Regions from separate parts of the Arthrobacter sp. MYb224 genome, predicted to be linked through region 4. Evidence: riboswitches for the same ligand, from Rfam matches in the RefSeq annotation. Region 4 holds a riboswitch; each other region holds the start of a gene.
What was found. Region 4 has a riboswitch for S-adenosylmethionine ahead of CQ017_RS09675 (methionine ABC transporter ATP-binding protein). Riboswitches for the same ligand answer to the same signal wherever they lie in the genome.
Positions count from the first base shown of each region.

Region 1: another riboswitch for S-adenosylmethionine. It lies ahead of CQ017_RS13665 (O-acetylhomoserine aminocarboxypropyltransferase/cysteine synthase family protein); the one in region 4 lies ahead of CQ017_RS09675 (methionine ABC transporter ATP-binding protein).
Region 2: another riboswitch for S-adenosylmethionine. It lies ahead of CQ017_RS12750 (flavin reductase family protein); the one in region 4 lies ahead of CQ017_RS09675 (methionine ABC transporter ATP-binding protein).
Region 3: another riboswitch for S-adenosylmethionine. It lies ahead of CQ017_RS11180 (bifunctional o-acetylhomoserine/o-acetylserine sulfhydrylase); the one in region 4 lies ahead of CQ017_RS09675 (methionine ABC transporter ATP-binding protein).

Region 1 is NZ_PCPU01000007.1:36,359-39,545, reverse strand. Features, by position in the region: gene CQ017_RS13670 (LysR family transcriptional regulator) at 1-709, shown strand, start outside; SAM riboswitch class I at 948-1,038, shown strand; gene CQ017_RS13665 (O-acetylhomoserine aminocarboxypropyltransferase/cysteine synthase family protein) at 1,159-2,469, shown strand; gene CQ017_RS13660 (cystathionine gamma-synthase) at 2,466-3,187, shown strand, end outside.
Region 2 is NZ_PCPU01000006.1:132,063-135,249, reverse strand. Features, by position in the region: gene CQ017_RS12755 (sorbosone dehydrogenase family protein) at 1-712, opposite strand, end outside; SAM riboswitch class IV at 946-1,062, shown strand; gene CQ017_RS12750 (flavin reductase family protein) at 1,169-1,669, shown strand; gene dnaB (replicative DNA helicase) at 2,324-3,187, shown strand, end outside.
Region 3 is NZ_PCPU01000005.1:127,593-130,779, forward strand. Features, by position in the region: gene CQ017_RS11180 (bifunctional o-acetylhomoserine/o-acetylserine sulfhydrylase) at 1-1,319, opposite strand, end outside; SAM riboswitch class IV at 1,411-1,528, opposite strand; gene CQ017_RS11185 (VOC family protein) at 1,702-2,346, shown strand; gene CQ017_RS11190 (GNAT family acetyltransferase) at 2,444-2,851, opposite strand; gene CQ017_RS11195 (CPBP family intramembrane glutamic endopeptidase) at 2,909-3,187, opposite strand, start outside.
Region 4 is NZ_PCPU01000004.1:246,465-249,651, forward strand. Features, by position in the region: gene CQ017_RS09670 (methionine ABC transporter permease) at 1-277, opposite strand, end outside; gene CQ017_RS09675 (methionine ABC transporter ATP-binding protein) at 274-1,308, opposite strand; SAM riboswitch class I at 1,455-1,544, opposite strand; gene CQ017_RS09680 (ASCH domain-containing protein) at 1,821-2,336, opposite strand; gene ggt (gamma-glutamyltransferase) at 2,586-3,187, shown strand, end outside.

The sequences.
Region 1 (3,187 bases), on a different contig from region 4:
TCTGGAGCAGGTGGAGCTGCTTGAGCATCGCTACCTCGGGCGTCCCTCGGTCCGTCGCCTGCTCGGCGTCTCCACGCAGCACTATTCCTTCTCGGTGGATGCCTTTGTCAGGATGGTTCAGGCCAGCGGGGCCGAGGAATATCAATTCTCGCTGCGCGAGACCCGCACCGAACAGATCATCGAGGACGTGCGCACCCTGCGCAGCGACATCGGCATCCTCTATCGCAACGACTTCAACCGGAAGGTCATCGACAAGCTGCTGCGCGAGTCCCGGCTCGTATTCCACCCCCTGTTCCTCGCCGATCCGCACATCTTCATTTCGCGCAGCAACCCGCTGGCCTCCCGGGCGCGGGTGACGCTCGAGGACCTCGAAGACCTGCCGCGCTTGACCTTCGACCAGGGTGCGAACAACTCGTTCTACTTCGCCGAGGAAGTGCTCTCCACCAGCTCCAGCAAGCGCGAAATCCAGGTTTCGGACCGCGCGACCATCTTCAACCTGATGATCGGCCTGGGCGGGTACACCATCTCCACGGGCATCATCAGCGACGAGCTGGACCCGTCCATCGTCGCCATCCCGCTGGATGTCGATGAGCGCATCGAGATCGGCTGGATCGACCATGCAGCGATTCCGCTGACCGAGCAAGCGCGGCGCTATCTGGACGAGGTGCGCTCGGTCGTCTCAAGCTTCGGAGTTGAGGTCCTGGACTGAATCCCCGGCCCCCAAGACGTAACACCGTGTCATTTGGCGGACCGCCGGCGACATAATAGTTGCGCAAAACCCTGGCTCTTCAAGGATTCTGGCGGTTGCCGCGCGTCACAAAGGGACTGCGGGCCGGGCCCCATTACGGGACTGGCGCGGGATGTGAAGCTAGGTGCCCCTGTATGAAGCGCGGGCGTGGGCGTCGTTTGCGCCGCCGGATGCCGATGTCCAACCATGGAAGAACAACAACCCATCAAGAGCGACCGAGAGATCTGGCTCGTAGACGTCGCAGCAACCATCGGGAAACCGAAAGGTGCTAATGCCAGGAACGATGGAGCAGTTCCGAACGTGCCATAAGGCGCCATGCTTCGTACCGTTGTGGCCTCAGGTCGGCCGAGGGGCGGTATGTCGCCGGGTGTTCGGTGCACTCTCTCGTGGATCAGAAACGAGAAGGAGCTATGAGCCAACGCCAAGGAACCGACGCGGTCCATGCAGGGTATCGTCCGAGCGGAGATTTCCGCCCGATGCTGCCGCCACTGCACAATTGCGCAGCGTACCAGTTCGAATCGCACGCAGAAGCGATCGAAAAATTCGCGTTGCGCCAGTCCGGCTTCACCTATTCACGCACCGGCAACCCCACCGTGGCCATCCTGGAACAGCGGGTGGCCGCCCTTGAAGGCGGAGCCCAAGCGGTAGCCACCGCCTCGGGGCAGTCGGCCGTTGCACTCTCGCTGCTTGCCCTGACCCAGGGTCCTAAGCACATCGTGGTTTCCTCCTCGCTGTACGGCGGCACCGTGGACCTGTTCACCGACACCTTTGCCGACTTCGGCATCCGGGTCAGCTTTGTCGACCAGGCCGACCCCGCAGCTTGGGCCGGGGCCATCGAAGAAGACACCCGGGCGTTCTTCCTGGAGTCCGTCTCCAACCCGCTGTGCACCGTGGCGGACCTGCCCGCCATCTCGGCGATCGGGCACGAGCACAACATTCCGGTGGTCGTCGACAATACGCTGGCCACCCCGCTGAATATTCGCCCGCTGGATTTTGGCGCCGACATTGTGGTGCACTCGGCCACCAAGGGGCTAGCCGGACACGGCTCGGTGCTCGGCGGCGTGGTCGTGGATTCGGGGAAGTTCGATTTCTCGGATTCCACCCGCTGGCCGCAAATCGCCGCCCCGCGAGTGCGGCTGAACAATGCCTCGCTGCTTGAACGCCACGGATCGGCCGCCTACGCCATGCTGGTCCGCTCCAAATTCCTGCACGACCTGGGGCCGGCCTTGGCCCCGGCCAGCGCCCAAGGCATTCTGACCGGCATCGAAACCTTGCCGGTACGTGCCGCACACGTGCAGCGCAGCGTGAGCACCCTGATCCAGGAACTTGCAGATCACCCGGGCATTGCGGCCATCCACCACCCTTCGCTGCCGGCCCACCCGAGCCACGAGCTGGCCAAAAAGCTCACGCCCAAGGGCACCGGTTGCGTGCTGGCCATCGAACTGGCCCACCCCTCGCTGGTGTCCCCGGTGATCGACGGGCTGCAGCTGATTTCCCTGGCCGCAAATGTGGGCGATACCCGCACCATGGTCGCCCACCCGGCCACCATGACGCACTGCCGGCTCTCCGCGGAGCAACTTCTCGCCGCGGGCCTGAACACCTCCACCCTGCGCCTTTCGGTGGGGCTTGAAGACCCCGCCGATCTGCTCGCCGACCTCACCCAAGCGCTGGACAGCGCACTAAACCGGGCCCTGGCCCCGCAAACCCAAGGAGCATCATGAGCGGCTTCAACACCCTCGCCGTCCACGCCGGCCAGCATAAAGACCCGCACACCGGAGCCGTGGTCCCACCGATCTACCAAACCAGCACGTTCATCCAGGACGGAATCAACGTCTTGCGCTCCGGGCACGAATACTCCCGCGGCTCGAACCCGACCCGCGATGGCTTCGAAGCGCAGCTCACCGCCCTGGAAGGCGGAGCCGCGGGGTTCGCCTTCGCCTCGGGCATCGCCGCCGAAGACGCGCTGCTGCGTGCGGTCCTCGAACCGGGCGACCACATCATCCTGGGCGCCGACGGCTACGGCGGCACCAACCGGCTGATCTCCAAATTGCACAGCAAATGGGGCATCACCTCTTCCGCGGTGGATATCACCAACCTGGACTCGGTGCGCGCAGCGGTGCGCCCGAACACCGCGCTGCTTTGGGTGGAGACTCCCTCCAACCCGCTGCTGGGCATCGCCGATCTTGCCGGCTGGGCGGACATCGCCCGCGAGCACGGCGCCCTGCTGGTGGTGGACAACACCTTCGCCACTCCCTACCTGCAGCGGCCTTTGGACTTCGGGGCCCACGCGGTGGTCCACTCCACCACCAAGTACATCGGGGGACACTCGGATGTGCTCGGCGGCGCGGTGATCGTCGCCGATCACCTCTTCCGTGGCCAGCCGCTGGCCGAAGCCGTCGACTTCCAGCAATTCGCCGGCGGCGCGGTGGCCGGCCCGCA
Region 2 (3,187 bases), on a different contig from region 4:
CGCTGGCATACATGGTTCCGTCGGGAGCCCAAGCGATACCTTGTGGATTGCGATGGCCGAAACTGAATACCGGCGAACCGGGGAAGGGGTTGTCGCCGGGGACCTCGCCCTGAATGGTCAGCCGCAGGATCTTTCCGCCTAGACTTTCCAGATCTTGAGCCGAGGATTCATTTCCAGCGTCTCCCACGGTCGCGTAGAGCATCGAATCCGGTCCGATGGCTAGACGCCCCCCGTTGTGAATTCCTGCCGATGGCAATTCGGACAGGATCGTCCGCGGATGACTCAGCGCGAGCGCACCGCTGTCGCCGGAAAGTTCGAATCGCTGGATGCGGTTGCCGTCTTCTGCGGTGGAGTAGGCGAAAAGGTAGGGCTGTTGAAAGGCCAGCCCAAGCAGTCCGCCTTCGCCACCATGAACTACGTCGTCCAAGCGGATGATTTGCCGGGCATTGCCCGCTGAATCTATTTCCACGATCCGCCCCGAATCGCGTTCTGAAACGATCAGCGTATTTTCGGCGAAGACCATGGACCAGGGGGCGGCTAGCTCGGCTGCGATCCTTCGCGGTTCGGGCGACTTGGTATCGACTGCCCTGCTGCTTGACGTGGCGCCGGGGGAACGCGGTGCTTCGGCGGCGCATCCGGTGAGCATCGCGGCGCAGGCGAGAATTCCAAGGAAAACCGTGATCTTCGGATTACCAGCTATTCGAGGCCGCATGGTTTCAGGCTAGCAAGATCCGTTCGCTATGCAAGAGGCTGGGCGCTTCGTATCGCACCGAAGGGGAGCGGTATCAGCGGGCCGCGCAGCCGCATCCGAACCCTCCTGTGATTGAATAAATTTCCGATGGACCCTCGAATACTTGTGGCTCATCGAATTTTGGGTTGAATATTTCGATTTGCGAAGCAATTTGTTTGACGCGCGGGAGCTTAGGCCAATATCGTTTTAATCAGAATCATGAGCGTCAGCTAAAGGCCCTGGCTAGCTGGCCGGCAACCCTCTATACGGTAGCGGGGTGCTCCAGGTGAAGATTCGGTGTCGCGCAACACCGCACGATACAAGTACCGCACATCGAGGCGTTAAACCTTCGACGGCGGGTAAGAGCAAGTCAAAGCTGCTTTAGCCTGCCGCCGACCGTCGCCGTACCGGTGGGCATGAAGCAAAGGAAGTCAAGGCATGTCTTTGAATCAAGAACTTGACGCACTGACGCTGCGCAAGGTTTTCGCCCAGCACCCATCGGGAATTGCCACTCTGTGCGCCGAAGTCAACGGGGAAAAGACGGGAATCGTCGCCTCCTCATTCACCGTAGGGGTTTCCTTGGAACCGGCGTTGGTGATGTTTGCCGTGCAGAAAACCTCGAACACTTGGCCGAAGCTGCGGGACGCAAATCGAATCGGCGTTTCGGTGCTCAGCGAGCGCAATGAAGGGGTCTGCAGGCAGATCGCTTCCAAGAGCGGAGATCGATTCCGCGGTGTGGACACCCACACCAGCGACGACGGCTCGTTGTTCATCCATGACTCAACGCTGTGGCTCGACACGACGATCTACAGTGAGGTTGAGGCCGGAGACCATTGGGTCATCCTGTTGCAGGTCCATGGCCATAAGGTCGCCGAGCATTCACCGTCGATTTTCCATGATTCACGATTTCACTCGTTACCAGTCCCGGAACTCGTCTAAATAGTTGTCTTCGCTTCGCGCCACCTGTCATTTTCGCTGACAAGTGGCGCGCAGTCGTTTAACTGGCCCGGCAAGCTTGGACCGCGCGGGCGCGTTAAGTTCATATGACCGCAGAGGGGTGCTCTGCATCGAATTGTGGATTACTCGCCTCGAAGTTACGTTTCAGTAGCTTTTTGGAGCGGTGACTACCGCGTTCTTCACGAAGATTCTTTCCACAAAACTATCCACACCTCTGTGGATGGTACGTTGATAAGTCGATGAAGCAGGTTGAAAACACCGGAATCCCGCGAGTTATGCTGTGGATAACGTCATTTGCGAAGGTTGACTCTACAAAGAAATTAACTTTCTATCCACAGGTGTGCAAACAACAAACTCCAAGTCAGATAGTCATTAGCACAACTTAAGTGGGGTAATCCACAAGCTTCTCCCCAAGTCGCACACAGGGTCATCCACAGCTAGAGGGGGATTATCCACAGATCTTGTGGATAACAGAGTTTGCGGCTATGGATAAGAGACCTACTGTTGGCTTTGGGACTGATATATCCACAGGTACCGCCGACACGATAACGTCGGTTGGCGGTGACATGCTTGAGTGTTGCCATCATGGCACAAGGGTATTTCCCAGAGGGTCAATAGGGGATGGAAGTGTCAGTTATGAGCGCGGAGCCGGTCTACGAGAGTCAGGGTTCGGAAGCGGGTCGCACCCCGCCGCAGGATATTCCTGCCGAAATGTCGGTTCTTGGCGGCATGATGCTGTCGAAGGATGCGATCGCCGACGTGGTCGAGGCGCTGCGCGGAACAGATTTCTATCGCCCGGCCCATGAATCCATTTTTGACGCAATCATCGATCTCTACGGACGAGGCGAACCAGCCGATGCCGTGACGGTCTCCGATCTGCTCACCAAGCGCAGCGAGATCGCCCGCGTGGGTGGCGCCGCCTATCTGCACAACCTCATCCAGCAGGTGCCCACCGCCGCGAACGCCGGCTACTACGCCGAAATCGTGCGCGAACGCGCCGTATTGCGCCGACTGGTCGATGCCGGGACCCGGATCGTCCAGATGGGCTATTCGCCCGATGGTGAGGTTGACGCGATCGTCAACGAGGCGCAGGCCGAGGTGTACAAGGTCGCCGAGAACCGCAACAGCGAAGACTACGTGCGCCTGAGCGACATCATCGAGGGAACCGTCGATGAGATCGAGAATGCGGCGAACGCCGGCGACGGAATTACCGGCGTGCCAACCGGGTTCTACGAATTCGACGAACTGACCCAGGGGTTGAAGGGTGGTCAGATGATCATCATCGCCGCCCGCCCCGCAGTGGGTAAGTCGACCTTCGCCCTGGACTTCGCCCGTTCCGCGGCAATTAAGAACAATATGGCCACCGTCTTCTTCTCGCTGGAAATGGGCCGCAACGAAATTGCGATGCGCCTGCTCTCGGCAGAAGCATCCATCCAGCTGCAGGATCTGCGCAAGGGTTCGGTGGAAGACGCACAATGGACGAAGATTGCGACCACGATG
Region 3 (3,187 bases), on a different contig from region 4:
TTGGCAGGCTCTGCGATCGCAGCAAAACCAAGTTGCAAGTCAGCGAGTATGTCCTTGATGTTCTCCAGCCCCACGCTCAGCCGAACGAGCCCCGGGCGCACGCCGGCCGACAGGCGTTCCGCCTCGGTCAGCTGTGCATGGGTGGTCGAAGCGGGGTGAATCACCAGCGAGCGAACGTCGCCGATATTCGCCACATTCGAATGGAGTTCTAGGGCATCTACGAATGCCTTGCCCGCTTCGGCGCCGCCGGCAACGTCAAAGGCGATGACCGCCCCAACACCGTTTGGCGCATATTTCTGGCCACGCTCAAACCATGGCGAGGAAGGCAACCCGGCATAGGCGACCTGCTCGACTTGGTCATGGCCTTCAAGCCAGGCGGCGACTTCCTTGGCATTCTGCACGTGGCGTTCCACGCGGAGCGACAGGGTTTCCAGCCCTTGGGCAATCAAGAAGGCGTTGAAGGGTGCCACCGATGAGCCCAGGTCGCGCAGCAACTGCACGCGTGCCTTGAGGATGTAGGCGAGGTTTGCGCCGAGAATGCCGTTGACGCCCAGATCTCGGGCGAACACCAATCCGTTGTAGGACTCGTCCGGGGTGTTGAAATCAGGGAAGCGTTCCGGATCCTTGGCGAAGTCGAACTTCCCCGAATCCACGATGACGCCGGCAATGGCGGTGCCGTGCCCGCCGAGATACTTGGTAGCCGAGTGGATGACGATGTCCGCGCCCCACTCGATCGGACGGATCAGGTATGGGGTGGCCAAGGTGTTGTCCACCAGCAACGGAACACCGGCTTCGTGGGCAATCTCCGAGATTCCCTCGATGTCCAGGATGTCCTGACGCGGGTTGGAGACCACCTCGCCGAAGAACGCTTTGGTATTTGGCTGCACAGCCTCGCGCCACTGCGCCAGGTTATCCGGATCGGCCACGAAGGTGACCTGGATGCCGAGCTTGCGCAACGTGTGCTTGAACAGGTTCTGCGTTCCGCCATACAGGCTTGGGCTGGCAACGAGGTGGTCGCCGGCCTGGGCCAGGTTCAGGATGGCGAAGGTGGTGGCCGCCTGCCCGGAGGCGAGCAAAAGTGCGCCGACACCGCCTTCGAGGTCGGCAATGCGGTTTTCGACGGCTTCCTGGGTTGGATTTCCAATGCGAGTGTAGATCGGCTCCAGCTCCTGCAAGGCGAAGCGCGCGGCCGCGCTCTCTGCGCTGGGGAAGACGAACGAAGACGTCTGATAGATCGGCAAGGCACGCGCTCCGGTAACCGGGTCGGGCTGTTGTCCGGAGTGGATCTGACGCGTCTCAAATGACCAGTTGTTACTCATGGTTTCCTCCATATAGCTTGTTGACTATGGGGGTACACCACTAAAAAACACACCGACAGGAAGCTCCTCGTCGAGGTACTTTCCAGGGGGTAACCCGCGCTTGTCCTAGACACAGTTTGTGCCGAGGGCCAGGTCTTCACCCGGGGCACCCCACCGCGGAGGAGGGTTGCCGCCCAGTAAGCCGGGGCTTGTTACTGGGACTCATGACCTGACACAAGTCTGCCGGACAACCGAAGATCTTGGCAATATGAAGTGGCTCAAAGTGACGCAATCGGTCATATTGCACTTTTATAACGCAATTTATGCAGAGCGTTCGATCGCCAGTTCGCCAGTTAGGGTAGCCTAAGTCGAGACTTGAATCACATAGTGACATGATGGGCACATGATGAGGCTAGATCACGTTACGTACGCATGTGGCCCGGACGGGCTCATGCCAACCGCCGAAAGAATCTCCGAGGCTTTGGGCTTGGAATTCGTCAAGGGAGGCGTGCATCCGCGATTCGGAACTCGCAATGTAATTTTCCCGCTCAAGCATGACCAATACCTAGAAGTAGTTGAAGTTCTGAACCACCCCGCTAGCGACAAGGCACCGTTTGGGCAGGCGGTCCGTGCCCGTTCCGAGCTGGGCGGCGGATGGATGGGATGGTGTGTTTCAGTTGAGGATCTCTCAAGCGCAGAAGAGCGCCTGGGACGCAAATCGGTTCCGGGTAACCGCAAGTTCCCTGACGGCCGCGAACTCACCTGGCAGCAGATTGGCATCAAAGGTCTGATCGCGGACCCGCAGGTTCCATACTTGTTGCGCTGGGACGCCGGCACCGAAGACTTGCACCCTTCCCGTGCGCTGGATCCCGCTGGCCAGATCCAGAGCATTGCCATTGCCGGTTCACGCGACCGAGTCCTTGATTGGCTGGGGCAGCCAGAAAACGTGAATCTCGGTGCGGTGAGCATGGAGTATGAAGCACCCAACGGGACCCCGGGCATCTTGTCTGTAACTTTCGAAACCGATAACGGTACCGTGGTGCTGTAAGACAAGGTACGCACGAAGGTAGGTGGGGGCAATGGCGCCCCCACCTACTCTTCTTTAATGCCAGTTGTGCGCTCAAACTGGCAAGGCTCTGCTCTGCCTATAGCCGCTTGCCCAAAACCACAATGTCTTGGGTTTCGTAGCCTTGCTGCTCGTAGAATCGAATGACCTGCGAGTTCTCGGAGCGAACCATCAGCTGCACCTTGGGCACCGAACGTCGGCGCAACCAATCGGTGGCCGCGCCAACGATCTGTTGGCCCAGTCCTTGGCCCTGGCTCTCGGGACGGACCGCAACGTAGTACAGCCACCCGCGGTGACCATCAAAACCAACCATCGCGGAGGCAAGCAGCGCTCCGTCGCGGTGCCCCACAAGAATTGTGGATGACTCGTTGCGTAGCGCTTGTTCCGCATCGGCCCGCGGATCATTCCAAGGCCGGGTGAGTTCCACCCGTTGCCAGAGTGCGACCACCTCGGCAAGGCCATTCATCTGAAGCTCGCTAATCTGCATTTTCGCTCCCCTGCTAAAAGCACTTAGAAATTGGGCCATCATGAATCTGGAAAGTGCTCAGGCACCAATGCCGATGGCCGGGCCGATGAGCAAGAAGCCTACAAAACCAACGGCATCCAGCAGGAAATGCGCGATGACCAGGGGCATGACGCGACCGTATTTATGATAGAGCCAGCCAAAGACCACACCCATGGCGAAGTTGCCGATCATCGGTCCGGCCCCTTGGTACAGATGATAGCTTCCGCGCAGCAGGGCCGAACCGAGAATCAGCACCCAGGGTCCAAGATTGAGTCTCTTGCCGTAGCCGAAGAGGAAAGCCAACATCACGACTTCCTC
Region 4 (3,187 bases):
TGAATGGAATAATCGCCGCCATCAAGACCAGGAACGGCAATGAGCGTCCCATGTTGACGAACCAGCTCAGTGCCGCATGGCTCTTGTCGTGCGGAAAGAGACCCTGCCGGTCGGTGTTGAACAGCGCCAAACCCATGATGCCGCCAAAAATGATCACCAAGACCATCACGATGCCGACCATTGCCCAGGTCTGTCCATAGGCAGGAAGCATCAGGGCGGGCAGTTCGTTCCATGGGGTGTCGGTACCGACCGCTGCGCTTTCGGTTGGGATTCTCATACCGCCACCTCGATGCGTTCCGCGCGGTCGGCCACACTCGCGAGGAGCTGCTGGGATCGTGGCGTGGCGCGCAATCCCCATCCAGCCAAGACGGCAATAGCTCGTTCTGCGGCAATGCCCGCGAGACCGATTTCAACGCGGCCCAGCGTTCCCTCGTGGTGTGCTTCCACGGAGCCACCGAGCAGCGCGACCCGCGCGCCATGTTCGGTTCCCAGCCGGGATATCCAGGCTGGGTCCACATTTGCCGCCTGGTAGGCCACGGTCAGCGTGAAGTCGTAGCCGGCGGGCACCAGATCGGGGCGCAATGGCAGAAGCTTTGAACCGGTCACCGATCCCGGATCCGCTACCAGGCCTCGAAGTTCGCCGTACTCGGCGATTCGACCGCCATCGAGTTGCGCGACGCGGTCGGCGATATGGCGCACCACATCCATCTCGTGGGTGATCAAGATAATCGCCAAGCCCAAGTCGGTGCGCAGGGAATCAAGCAGTTCCAGCACCTGCGTGGTGGATTCCGGGTCGAGCCCCGAGGTTGCTTCATCGGAGAGCAGCAGACGCGGACGCAGCGCCAGCGCTCGGGCAATGCCCACGCGTTGGCGTTGGCCACCGGAAAGTTCTCCGGGGTACGAATTTGCCCAATCCGCCAGACCTACGCGATTCAGGAGTTCAGCGACCCGGTTTTCCATCTCGTGGTGGACTACTCCCAGGTTTCGCAGCGGCAACGCAACGTTTTCGGCTACCGTCATGCGGCGCAAAAGGGCCGAGTTCTGGAAGATCGTGCCGATGGCACGACGTTCGGCGCATAGTTCTTTGCCAGAGAGCACCGACAAGTCCTTGCCTTCTACCAGGATCTGACCGCTGCTGGGCTTTTCCAACAGCGAGATGCAATGGGACAAGGTGGACTTCCCGGCGCCTGAGGGCCCAACCACCGCGGTGATTGTCCCCGATTGAACGTCCAGGTCGATCCCCTTGAGGACCTCCACACGGCCCTGGGCCGTTTCGTAGTGCTTATGCAGCTGGCGAATCTCAATCATGTGATCGTCCAGATAACGTCGTTTGCATTTGTTCTCCTTGGTGCTGGCACCGCGCAGAGTCTCAAACAGCGACGATCCACGGATTCAGGATGCCGCTGGCTTTCGCCAGGCTCTGAATCTCGGGAACAAAGCCGGTGTTTCAGACTGCTCCATCGGTCCTGGCTGTAGCACCGGCCCCGTGAGGGTGGTTGCTGCGACGTCGTTGAGCCAGGTCTCTCGGTCGCTCTGGATGGTTACCATTCGATAGGTGAATCGAACAGTTTCAGTCTGTGCCCGTGCCCGCTTCGTGAACAACCATGACGTTATATACGCGTCATGAAGTCGACCTCGGTGCGCAGATCGGCGGAAAACCGGCCATAAATGCGCGACTCACCCGTCATATGTCGCCACGTGACGACGCTGAATTCGCATCTTGACTCAGGAGAACTCGGCGGGTGCGAGGACGCCCCTGGGCCTGAACGCAAAGCAAGCTTCCAGAACCGAAAGGTGGAGATGAATTAGGTGCCTGGAAGCTAGCTGCGCGGCCAGACCACTTCGAAGCGTTCGCACACGATCCGCTCACCGGGCACGCCGGTCATTGCCGGTTCCCACTGCTTGGCGAAATCTGCCTGCTGCGTCCGTTTCCAGAACTTTTCGTGTTCCCGGCGCCAGCTGGCCAGACTACGGTCATCCTCGCCCTCGGCAAAGGCAAAATCTGCATCCACCTGGTCGAATGATTTCAGCGTCACCTCGCTGGTACGCAGGATAATTTTCGGTGTCCCGGAGCCGTCGCAGGCGATCCAGTGCGAACCGACCCGCGGAAGCGGTTCGTTCTCGGCAAGGTACTCGTTTTCAAGGCTTGAGGTGGCACGTTTCTGCCCGTGGGTTACCTGATGCAGCAGTGCCTCGGCGAGCTCAGCGCTGTCTCCGAAGTATTCCACCACGTAGTCGCCCGGATCGGTGGCACAGCTGTTTCGGTAGTCAGCCCACATTTGCGCGGCGGCGGCGAGATCTACCGGGGGCAGCTCGGAGGTAGGTTCATTGCTCATTCTCCTAGCCTAAACGCAGTCCGGCCACCGAAGCTGCTGTATTCGGTGGCCGGATCGCTGGCTGCCGCGGTGGCGGCATGCCCTCCGAAGCCCTTGAGGCGACGGCGGTGAATCCGACGCTAGTGAAGTCTTCACCTGAGCGTAATGAGCGACAAGCATGCGCGGTGACGCGTGTCACAGCCTAAGTCTCAGGTGCTTCTCCCGTAAATTGGCGCTTGCTTCATCCCCACCTTTTCAGGAGATCAAAGTATGTCACGAGCAAGTACGAGAGCTATCGCCAGCGCCGCGGCACTGGCGCTGGGACTGGGAACTTTCACCGCCCTTCCGGCCAGCGCCGATCCCAGGGCGACCGACAAAACGCCTACGGCCAAAGGCAGCGGCGGCGCAGTCTCCTCCGTAGACCCGGAAGCGACCGCCGCCGGAATCGAGATCCTGCGCAAAGGCGGCAACGCGGTTGATGCGGCGGTCGCAACGGCGGCCGCGCTGGGCGTGACCGAGCCTTATAGCGCGGGCATCGGCGGCGGCGGCTACTTCATGTACTACGACGCGAAAACCGGAAAAATCAGCACCATCGACGGCCGGGAGACCGCACCGGCAGCAATGCCCCAAGATGCCTTCATCGATCCGGAAACCGGCGAGCCCTACAACTTCACTCCCGAACTGGTGACCAGCGGCGTGGCGGTCGGCGTGCCCGGCACCCTGGCCACCTGGCAGCGCGCGCTGGACAATTGGGGTTCCCAAAGCCTGAAGAAAGTTCTGCACCCAGCCACCCAGGTAGCTTCACGCGGCTTCGTTGTCGATGAAACATTCCGCGAACAGACCCTGGATAACAAGGAACGCTTCGCGACCTT